One region of the Streptococcus pseudopneumoniae IS7493 genome, then DNA from elsewhere that is predicted to be linked to it. Evidence: predicted binding sites of a transcription regulator. Region 1 holds the regulator's gene; each other region holds the start of a gene.
What was found. The regulator NrdR, encoded in region 1, represses ribonucleotide reductase genes. The targets are predictions, from matches to a motif close to ACACNATATATNGTGT.
Positions count from the first base shown of each region.

Region 2: the regulator NrdR is predicted to act here: its motif matches at 1,752-1,767, upstream of nrdH (glutaredoxin-like protein NrdH).
Region 3: the regulator NrdR is predicted to act here: its motif matches at 1,884-1,899, upstream of nrdD (anaerobic ribonucleoside-triphosphate reductase).

Region 1 covers NC_015875.1:1,619,108-1,622,392, forward strand. The annotation lists gene SPPN_RS08265 (replication initiation and membrane attachment family protein) at 1-1,024, opposite strand, end outside; gene nrdR (transcriptional regulator NrdR) at 1,025-1,498, opposite strand; gene SPPN_RS08275 (GntR family transcriptional regulator) at 1,638-2,003, shown strand; gene SPPN_RS08280 (ABC transporter ATP-binding protein) at 2,008-2,703, shown strand; gene SPPN_RS08285 (hypothetical protein) at 2,720-3,285, shown strand, end outside.
Region 2 covers NC_015875.1:1,087,182-1,090,466, reverse strand. The annotation lists gene nrdE (class 1b ribonucleoside-diphosphate reductase subunit alpha) at 1-1,342, opposite strand, end outside; gene nrdH (glutaredoxin-like protein NrdH) at 1,423-1,641, opposite strand; gene SPPN_RS05665 (phosphocarrier protein HPr) at 1,990-2,253, shown strand; gene ptsP (phosphoenolpyruvate--protein phosphotransferase) at 2,259-3,285, shown strand, end outside.
Region 3 covers NC_015875.1:284,213-287,497, forward strand. The annotation lists gene cls (cardiolipin synthase) at 1-45, shown strand, start outside; gene SPPN_RS01670 (hypothetical protein) at 301-1,839, shown strand; gene nrdD (anaerobic ribonucleoside-triphosphate reductase) at 1,959-3,285, shown strand, end outside.

The DNA of each region.
Region 1 (3,285 bases):
TTTGAGCCTGATTCTTTTGCCCACGTTCACGAATGCGCAAGACTGCCTCTTCTGCCGAATGAATCTTTTGATAGGCATAGTCATTGGCTACCTTCATGGCATATTTCTCATTGATATTTGCCGAATCGACCTTATTAAAGGTCAATAAAAGAATGATATTGATGACTTCGTCCAGCAAACCCAAGCCAGCCATCTGTTGCAAGAGTTCTCTTTCTGTTTGGGTAATGGTTCCCTTGCGTGTTTTCTTGATTTCTGCCAAGAACTGCAGGGCAGTTTTACTTTTGGCCTCTTTGATAATGGTCGCTTCCTTAAGACTAAAGTCAGAGGAAACTGATTTTTGAGCAATTTTTTCACGCATGCGTTTGGTTGAAATAACCTGGGAAACAGCTGTTGACTTGGCCAATTGATAGGTTTCAAACCAAGTCCATTTCTTCTCCTCGGCAATAGCAAAGAGGTTTAAGACATCGGACTGCTCATCCGCAAAACGAAGTCCATCTCGAGCCATCAGCTGGCGAAAATGTTCCAAGTCAAAATCATTGGCCACTTTCTTCTTGAGACCAAGGTCTTCTTGACTGCCTAGTTCTGCCAATTCTGGAAAGACTTGATTAAGTGAGACAGGTATTTCTTCACCATCAGCACTTTCAACTTTCAAATCCTCCACAGCTACATCGCCAATCTTTTTCTCTAAAAGTCTGCGATACACAGGATGTTCCAAGAAGTCCTGACTAGATAGAGGAGCATGGAGGGCTAGTTGATAAACCTCCCCCTTTTGATAGAGGGTTAAGAGATTGAAAGCAGATAGGATTTTCAAGGATTTTAAAAGTCTGTCCATCCCAAAGTTGAGATGGTTGAGAATGCTTGAAAAGAGGTATTCCTTTCTGCCATTATCCCAAAAACTAATCGTATAAAGATAAAGGCTCAGTGCCTCCTGACCGATAATCGGGAGGTAGCACTGTACCAGAGATGAGGTATCTTGCGACACCCGATTATTCTTCAGATAAGAAAAACGGTCAATTGGCTTCATTTATCTTTCCTTTTTCTTTTTAGAGGACTGGGTGATTTGTTGGAGCAAACTCTCTAACTCACTAACATCCTTAAAACTACGATAGACACTGGCAAAACGTACATAAGTAATCTCGTCCAATTCAGCCAACTCCTCCATGACGAGTGAACCAATGTCCTCACTTTGAATTTCATTTTCATTTCGACCACGGAGTTTCTGTTCGATACGATTGACTACCATGTTGATTTCATCACTTGACACAGGACGTTTCTGGGCTGAGCGGATAATCCCATTAAAGATTTTATCTCTGGAGAATTGTTCCCGTGTGCCATCTTTTTTAACAACCACTAAGGTTCTTTCTTCTACTCGTTCGTAGGTTGTAAAACGGTGCTGGCATTCATCGCACTCACGTCTTCTACGAATGGTGTTCCCTTCTTCTGCTTGGCGACTATCGATAACACTTGACTTGGTAGCCCCACATTTTGGACAACGCATCCTTTCCCTCCTTATCGTTTTCTTTTCATTATACCATTTTTTAAACGATTCCCAAAACAATTCTTCTTTTTGCTTGACAAGTTTTTTGTTTTGTTGTATTATTTAATTAAGACAAAAGGATAGAAGAAAGGAGAACAAGATGTCCTGGACATTTGACAACAAAAAACCCATCTATTTACAGATTATGGAGAAAATCAAGCTTCAGATTGTTTCCCATACACTGGAAGCCAATCAACAACTTCCAACCGTGCGAGAGCTGGCTAGCGAGGCGGGGGTCAATCCCAACACCATCCAAAGAGCCTTGTCAGACCTCGAACGAGAAGGATTTGTCTACAGCAAGCGAACAACTGGACGATTTGTGACTGAAGATAAGGAGCTAATCGCCCAATCGCGCAAACAATTATCGGAAGAAGAATTGGAACACTTCGTTTCCTCCATGACCCATTTTGGCTATGAAAAAGAAGAACTACCAGGCGTAGTCGGCGATTATATTAAAGGAGTTTAAGCCTATGTCATTACTAGCATTTGAAAATGTATCCAAATCTTATGGAGCAACACCAGCCCTTGAAAATGTTTCTCTTGAGATCCCAGCTGGAAAAATTGTTGGTCTCCTTGGCCCAAACGGCTCAGGGAAAACAACCCTGATTAAACTAATCAATGGCCTCTTACAACCAGATCAAGGACGCGTCCTTATCAACGACATGGATCCAAGCCCAGCAACCAAGGCTATCGTAGCTTATTTGCCGGATACGACCTATCTCAATGAACAAATGAAGGTCAAAGAAGCCCTAACCTACTTCAAGACCTTCTATAAAGATTTCAATCTTGAACGCGCCCACCATCTACTTGCAGATCTTGGCATTGATGAAAATAGTCGTCTCAAGAAACTATCAAAAGGAAACAAGGAAAAGGTACAACTGATTTTGGTTATGAGCCGTGATGCTCGTCTCTACGTTTTAGACGAACCCATTGGTGGGGTAGACCCTGCTGCCCGTGAGTATATCCTCAATACCATTATCAACAACTACTCACCAACTTCTACCGTTTTGATTTCTACCCACTTGATTTCTGATATCGAGCCAATCTTGGATGAAATTGTCTTCCTAAAAGACGGAAAAGTCATCCGTCAAGGAAATGTAGATGACATTCGCTATGAGTCAGGTGAATCCATTGACCAACTCTTCCGTCAGGAATTTAAGGCTTAAGCAAAGGAGATTATTTATGTTTTGGAATTTAATTCGCTACGAATTTAAAAATGTTAACAAGTGGTATTTAGCCCTCTACGCAGCCGTGCTAGTCCTTTCAGTCCCCCTGGGAATGCAAGTACACTACTATTCTTATGTATCTTTCAAAGATAGCCAACCTTTCCTATTTATCTTTCTGGCTCTCGTCTTTGGTGGATTGATAATTACACTTGGGATTTCAACTCTTTTCTTGATTATCAAACGCTTCAAAGGTAGTGTCTATGATCGCCAAGGCTATCTGACTCTGACCTTGCCAGTTTCTGAGCACTATATCATCACTGCTAAATTAGTCGGAGCCTTCATCTGGTCTATACTTAGCTCGGCTGTACTGGCTCTAAGTACTTTTCTTATTGTGACTATAACGGTTCCAGAATGGATGTCACATTATGACTTGATCCCACTTCTAGGAACATACCTTCCTCAACTCTCTCTTGTGGGGTTATCCCTCCTACTAAATACCATTTCCAGTATCCTCTGCATCTACTTGGCTATTTCCATTGGACAACTGTTCAATGAATACCGTACAGCACTCGCTGTTGCAGC
Region 2 (3,285 bases), 530 kb from region 1:
CAGCTACGATGTGCGAACTATCTGTAACGAAAGTGAGGGCACGAACCATAGCACGGATAGAACGACCAAAGTCAGGTGAAGTCATCATGTTGACCACGTTGGTTGAACCAAGGTTGCATGATACGTCTGTTCCCATTTGAAGAAATTCTTGAGCATCATTGATCAAGCTTGGTTCTTGAACTTGAAGAATCTCAGAACACAAGTTACTCATGATAATCTTACCATCAACAGGATTTGCACGGTTAGCCGTATCAATGTTGACGACATAAGGGTAGCCAGACTCTTGTTGTAATTTAGAGATTTCAGTTTCCAAATCACGCGCCTTGATTTTTGTCTTGCGGATATTTGGATTTGCGACCAATTCATCGTATTTTTCAGTAATGTCGATGTAGTTGAATGGCACACCGTATTCTTTTTCTACAGAGTAAGGACTGAAGAGGTACATTTCTTCATTTTTACGAGCCAATTCGTAGAATTTATCGGGTACTACAACACCAAGTGATAGGGTTTTGACACGAACTTTTTCATCGGCGTTTTCTTTCTTAGTTGAAAGGAAGGCGATGATATCAGGGTGAAAGACGTTGAGGTAGACAACACCGGCACCTTGACGTTGCCCCAATTGGTTGGAGTAAGAGAAGCTGTCTTCAAAAAGCTTCATAACTGGAACGACCCCAGAAGCTGCTCCTTCATACCCCTTGATAGGAGCTCCAGCTTCACGAAGGTTGCTGAGGGTAATTCCCACACCACCACCGATACGTGAAAGTTGAAGTGCTGAGTTGATAGAACGTCCGATAGAGTTCATATCATCAGTTACTTGGATTAGGAAGCAAGATACTAACTCCCCACGGCGAGCACGTCCAGCATTCAAGAAGGAAGGAGTAGCAGGTTGGTAGCGTTGGTGGATGATTTCATTGGCAATATCGATTGCAACAGCTTCATTCCCATCAGCGAAATAAAGGGCGTTAAAGAAGACACGGTCTTCCATACTTTCAAGATAGTATTCACCGTCATTAGTCTTCAAGGCATATTGATTGTAAAATTTATAAGCAGCCATGAACGACTTGAATTGGAAGTTTTGATCTTTGATAAATTGTGACAATTCTTCCAAGAACTCTGGACGGTATTTCTTGATAAAGGCTGTTTCGATGTAGTTATGTTCAATGAGGTAGTTGATTTTATCTTTAATTGAATCAAAAACCATAGTGTTTGGAACGACATTTTCTTTAAAGAAGGCATCCAAGGCTTCCTTATCTTTATGAAGCATGATTTGTCCATTAACAGGACGGTTGATTTCGTTATTAAGACGGAAGTAAGTCACGTCTTCAAGATGTTTTAATCCCATAAAATTTCCCTTATCTAATTACAAAAGAAAGGCATCTAAGTTAGCCCTAGAAGCAGTTTCTTCTGGATGATGTACTAAGATTATGCTAATTGTTTCAGTTTTCCTGGTTGGAAACCTGAAAAGACTTCAGTTGGTGTTTGGATAACAGGAGCTGCGCTGAAACCGAGCTCTTTAACTTGATCGATGTACTCAGGCTGCTCATCAAGATTGATTTCACGATAAGAGACATTATTACTGTCCAAGAAACGTTTGGTCATTTTACATTGGACACAATTGTTTTTAGAATAAACGGTTACCATTGTGTAACTCCTCTTCAAAATTTAATACTATCTTAGTATATCAGAAAATAAAATTTTGTCAATGATTTGAACTAAATATAGTGGTCTTTTTTTATAGTCAAGCTCACAAAACACAATATGTAGTGTTTATTTTATAAAACAGCAATGATTATCCTATAAACTGTTTTTAAAGAAACTATATCCTGTGTTTGTTATCTAGGATAGAAGATTTTCAGCAAGTTATCTGAAAGGAAATTGAAGGAAAATCCAGAAAATGCTTGAAAAAAATCCTAGAAGATGATATAATACCAAATTGTAAGGGTTATCACATATAACTCAAAAAAGAAAGAACAAAAGGAGAGTCAAACTATGGCTTCTAAAGATTTCCACGTAGTGGCAGAAACAGGTATTCACGCACGTCCAGCAACATTGTTGGTACAAACTGCTAGCAAATTTGCTTCAGATATCACTCTTGAGTACAAAGGTAAATCAGTTAACCTTAAATCAATTATGGGTGTTATGAGTCTTGGTGTTGGCCAAGGTGCTGACGTAACTATCTCAGCTGAAGGTGCAGATGCAGATGACGCTATCGCTGCAATCTCAGAAACAATGGAAAAAGAAGGATTGGCATAAGGGAAATGACAGAAATGCTTAAAGGAATCGCGGCATCTGACGGTGTTGCAGTTGCAAAAGCATATCTACTCGTTCAACCGGATTTGTCATTCGAGACTATTTCAGTCGAAGATACAAACGCAGAAGAGGCTCGTTTGGATGTTGCTCTTGAAGCTTCTCAAAACGAGCTTTCTCTTATCCGCGAGAAAGCTGTAGGTACGCTTGGTGAAGAAGCGGCTCAAGTTTTTGACGCTCATTTGATGGTTCTTTCTGACCCAGAATTGATTGGTCAGATTAAAGAAACAATTCGTGCTAAGAAAGTCAATGCAGAAGCAGGTCTTAAAGAAGTGACTGATATGTTCATCACGATCTTTGAAGGCATGGAAGACAACCCATATATGCAAGAACGTGCAGCGGATATCCGCGACGTGACAAAACGTGTATTGGCAAACCTTCTTGGTAAGAAATTGCCAAACCCAGCTTCTATCAATGAAGAAGTAATCGTGATTGCGCATGACTTGACACCATCTGATACAGCTCAATTGGACAAAAACTTTGTAAAAGCTTTTGTAACAAACATCGGTGGACGTACAAGCCACTCAGCTATTATGGCACGTACACTTGAAATTGCAGCTGTATTGGGAACAAATAACATCACTGAAATCGTCAAAGACGGTGATATCCTTGCCGTTAACGGAATTACTGGTGAAGTGATTATCAACCCAACAGATGAACAAGCGGCAGAATTTAAAGCAGCTGGTGAAGCTTATGCTAAACAAAAAGCTGAATGGGCACTTTTGAAAGATGCTCAAACAGTGACTGCTGACGGTAAACACTTCGAGTTGGCTGCTAACATCGGTACTCCAAAAGATGTGGAAGGTGTTAACAACAACGGTGCAGAAGCTGTTGGACTTTACCGTACAGAATTCTTGTACATGGATTCTCAAGACTTCCCAACTGAAGATGAGCAGTATGAAGCATACAAGGCTGTTCTTGAGGGAATGAATGGTAAACCAGTGGTTGTTCGTACAATGGATATAGGTGGAGATAAGG
Region 3 (3,285 bases), 860 kb from region 1:
AAGCTTGTAAAAGAAATCGCCCAGTTATTCGCCCCAATCTTATAAGAAATCTAGGACTTAGGAAATGACCGAGTCCTCTTTTTCTTGCTTTTTACGAATAGAAAGATATAGGGAGGGACGATGCTGACTCAGAAAGAATTGGATTATATCATAACATTTAAACAGACACATTTACACCGATTTCGAGAAATTGAAACCTTTGTGAAACTATGCAAAAAATCACTCAAACAGCCATCGCAAGCTGACAATCCTAGGACTTTTTGATATACTAAGACAGATAAATTGAATAGGAGAAACGATATGAGTGTGTATGGTAGAGTAGAAGAAGTTCATCAGGAGAATCGTGAACCTCTAGAATACCAAATCGAACAAGAATCGCATCATCGTGAATCAAGGCGTCTTCCTTTGGTGAAAATTTTACTATGGAGTACGCTTGTAACGGGGATAACTCTAGGAGTACCGCTATTACTCGACTTAATGAGTGCACAGGAAGTGCAGGATTTTTATGCAGGTTGGGCGCTTCATCAGACAGGGAAGATTTACAGCGACTATTATGGAAGTCAAGGTTTGCTTTATTATTTGCTGACTTACGTGAGTCAGGGCGGATTTTTCTTTGCCATCTTTGAGTGGTTAGCCTTGGTAGCAGGCGGATTTTTCCTTTTTAGATCAGCGGACACCTTGACAAATCAAGGAGACCAAGCTGGACAAGTGGTGACTATTTTTTACATGCTAGTTACAGGTCTTGCTTTTGGTGGAGGCTATGCGACTCTTTTAGCGCTTCCTTTCTTATTCGCAGCCTTTAGTTTAGTTGCGGCTTATCTAAGTAATCCAAACCATGATAAGGGATTTGTACGGATTGGGCTAGCTTTGGCAGGCGGATTTTTCTTTGCTCCCTTATCATCGCTCCTGTTTATTGCTGTAGTGAGTTTAGGCTTGTTGGTCTTTAACCTTGGGCATAGACGCTTTGTGCATGGGTTTTATCAGTTTCTTGCAGTGGCTTTAGGTTTTTCACTTGTCTTTTATCCAACTGCCTACTATAGTGTTGCAACAGGAAGTTTTGGGGATGCTATTAGTGGTATTCGCTATCCCATTGACAGTATTCGCTTTGATTTCACTTCTAAAATTTTAGAGAATATGGCTTTTTATGGCTTGTTGTCCCTTGGTTTGGGATTTGTGGTTTGTATCTTTTTAGGTCTCTTTCAATCCAAACCCTCTAAACTATACGTCATTTCGGTTCCTGCAAGTCTTGTGACAATTTTAGGTTTGATTTTACTTTTCTTTTCACAGGAGCCTCTGCACGCTTCCTGTTTGATGGTCGTCTTTCCTGTTTTTCTACTTTTATTGGTAACCAATATTAAGAGTCAACAGAGGGGGCGTAGTGTTAGACGAAGACGAAGAGAAACGCCAGTTAGTCTATGGAGTCGTTTCTTCAAAGGAAATCTATATCTGCCAGTTTTAGGGCTTGTCTATCTTTTGTCTATTCCTTTTTTGATGAAGTTAGTCCTTTATCCGGTACCTTATCAAGAACGTAATCGTCTTGCTGATTTGGTAAAAGAGGAGACAAATACGGAAGATGCTATCTATGCATGGGATGATACTGCGACTCTTTATCGTAAGAGTGAGCGCTTGTCGCCATCGGTGATTTTGTCTCCCGTGCACTATACAGCAACTGAGGAAAACCGGAATAAGCTACTCAATGACTTGAAAGAAAAACAACCCAAGGTGATTGTGGTAAATGACAAGGTGCCAGTCTGGTCTGAAGTAGAAACACTCTTAAAAGAAAATTATCAACCAGTAAAGACAGATTACTCAGAGTTTAAAGTCTATAAAATCAAATAACCAAATCAATATCTTGTGTATTTTTAAAAATTTTAGGATTTTTAACACAAGATATTGATTTTTCTTTTTAGAGTGGTATAATACTTTTTAGAAAGAACATTTTAGAAAAGAGCATGCATATGATTGCACTAGAAGAAAAAATTACAATTTTGCCAACTCTCTTCGTCGAGAAACGAGATGGGAGACGTGTTGTATTTGATGTGGACAAGATTGACAAGACTATCCACAAGGCGGCAGACAAGGTTATGGATGTGACACCCTTGGTCGAAAAACGCCTCAATGCTCTGACCGAGCGAATTGTCACAGAAATTCATAGTCGCTTTCCAAAGGGAGTGAAGATTTATGAAATTCAAAATATCGTAGAACATGAACTCCTTGAAGCCAAAGAATATGCGCTGGCTGAGGAGTATATTACTTATCGGACGCAGAGGGATTTTGAGCGATCAAAAGCTACAGATATCAACTTTAGTATTCATAAGCTTCTTAATAAAAATCAGGCAGTTGTCAATGAAAATGCCAATAAAGACAGCGATGTCTTTAATACCCAGCGTGATTTGACAGCAGGCATTGTTGGGAAATCAATCGGACTGCAAATGCTTCCCAAGCACGTAGGCAATGCCCACCAAAAGGGGGATATTCACTATCACGATTTGGACTACAGTCCCTATACCCCTATGACCAACTGCTGTTTGATTGATTTCAAGGGGATGTTGGAAAATGGTTTTAAGATTGGAAATGCAGAGGTAGAAAGTCCCAAGTCTATCCAGACTGCGACAGCACAGATTTCTCAAATCATCGCCAACGTTGCTTCTAGCCAGTACGGTGGCTGTTCAGCTGACCGTATCGATGAAATCCTGGCGCCTTATGCAGAGAAGAACTATCAAAAACATCTCAAAGATGCAGAAGAGTGGGTCTTGCCTGAAAAACGGGAAGATTACGCTTGGAAGAAAACGCAAAAGGACATCTACGATGCCATGCAATCTCTTGAGTATGAAATCAACACCCTCTTCACTTCAAATGGACAAACACCTTTTACTTCGCTCGGTTTTGGTCTAGGAACCAATCGTTTTGAGCGGGAAATTCAAAAAGCTATCTTGAACATCCGAATCAAGGGACTTGGTTCAGAACACCGCACAGCTATCTTCCCTAAACTTATCTTCACGCTTAAAAGAGGACTCAACTTAGAAGAAGGGACTCCCAACTACGACATTAAGCAGTTGGCTCTTGAGTGTGCAACCAAGCGGATGTACCCAGATGTCTTGTCTTACGATAAGATTATCGAGTTGACAGGTTCTTTCAAGGTTCCTATGGGTTGCCGCTCCTTCCTTCAAGGATGGAAGGATGAAAATGGTGTAGAAGTCAATTCAGGTCGCATGAACCTTGGTGTTGTGACAGTTAACCTACCTCGTATTGCTCTTGAGTCTGAGGGCGACATGAATAAGTTCT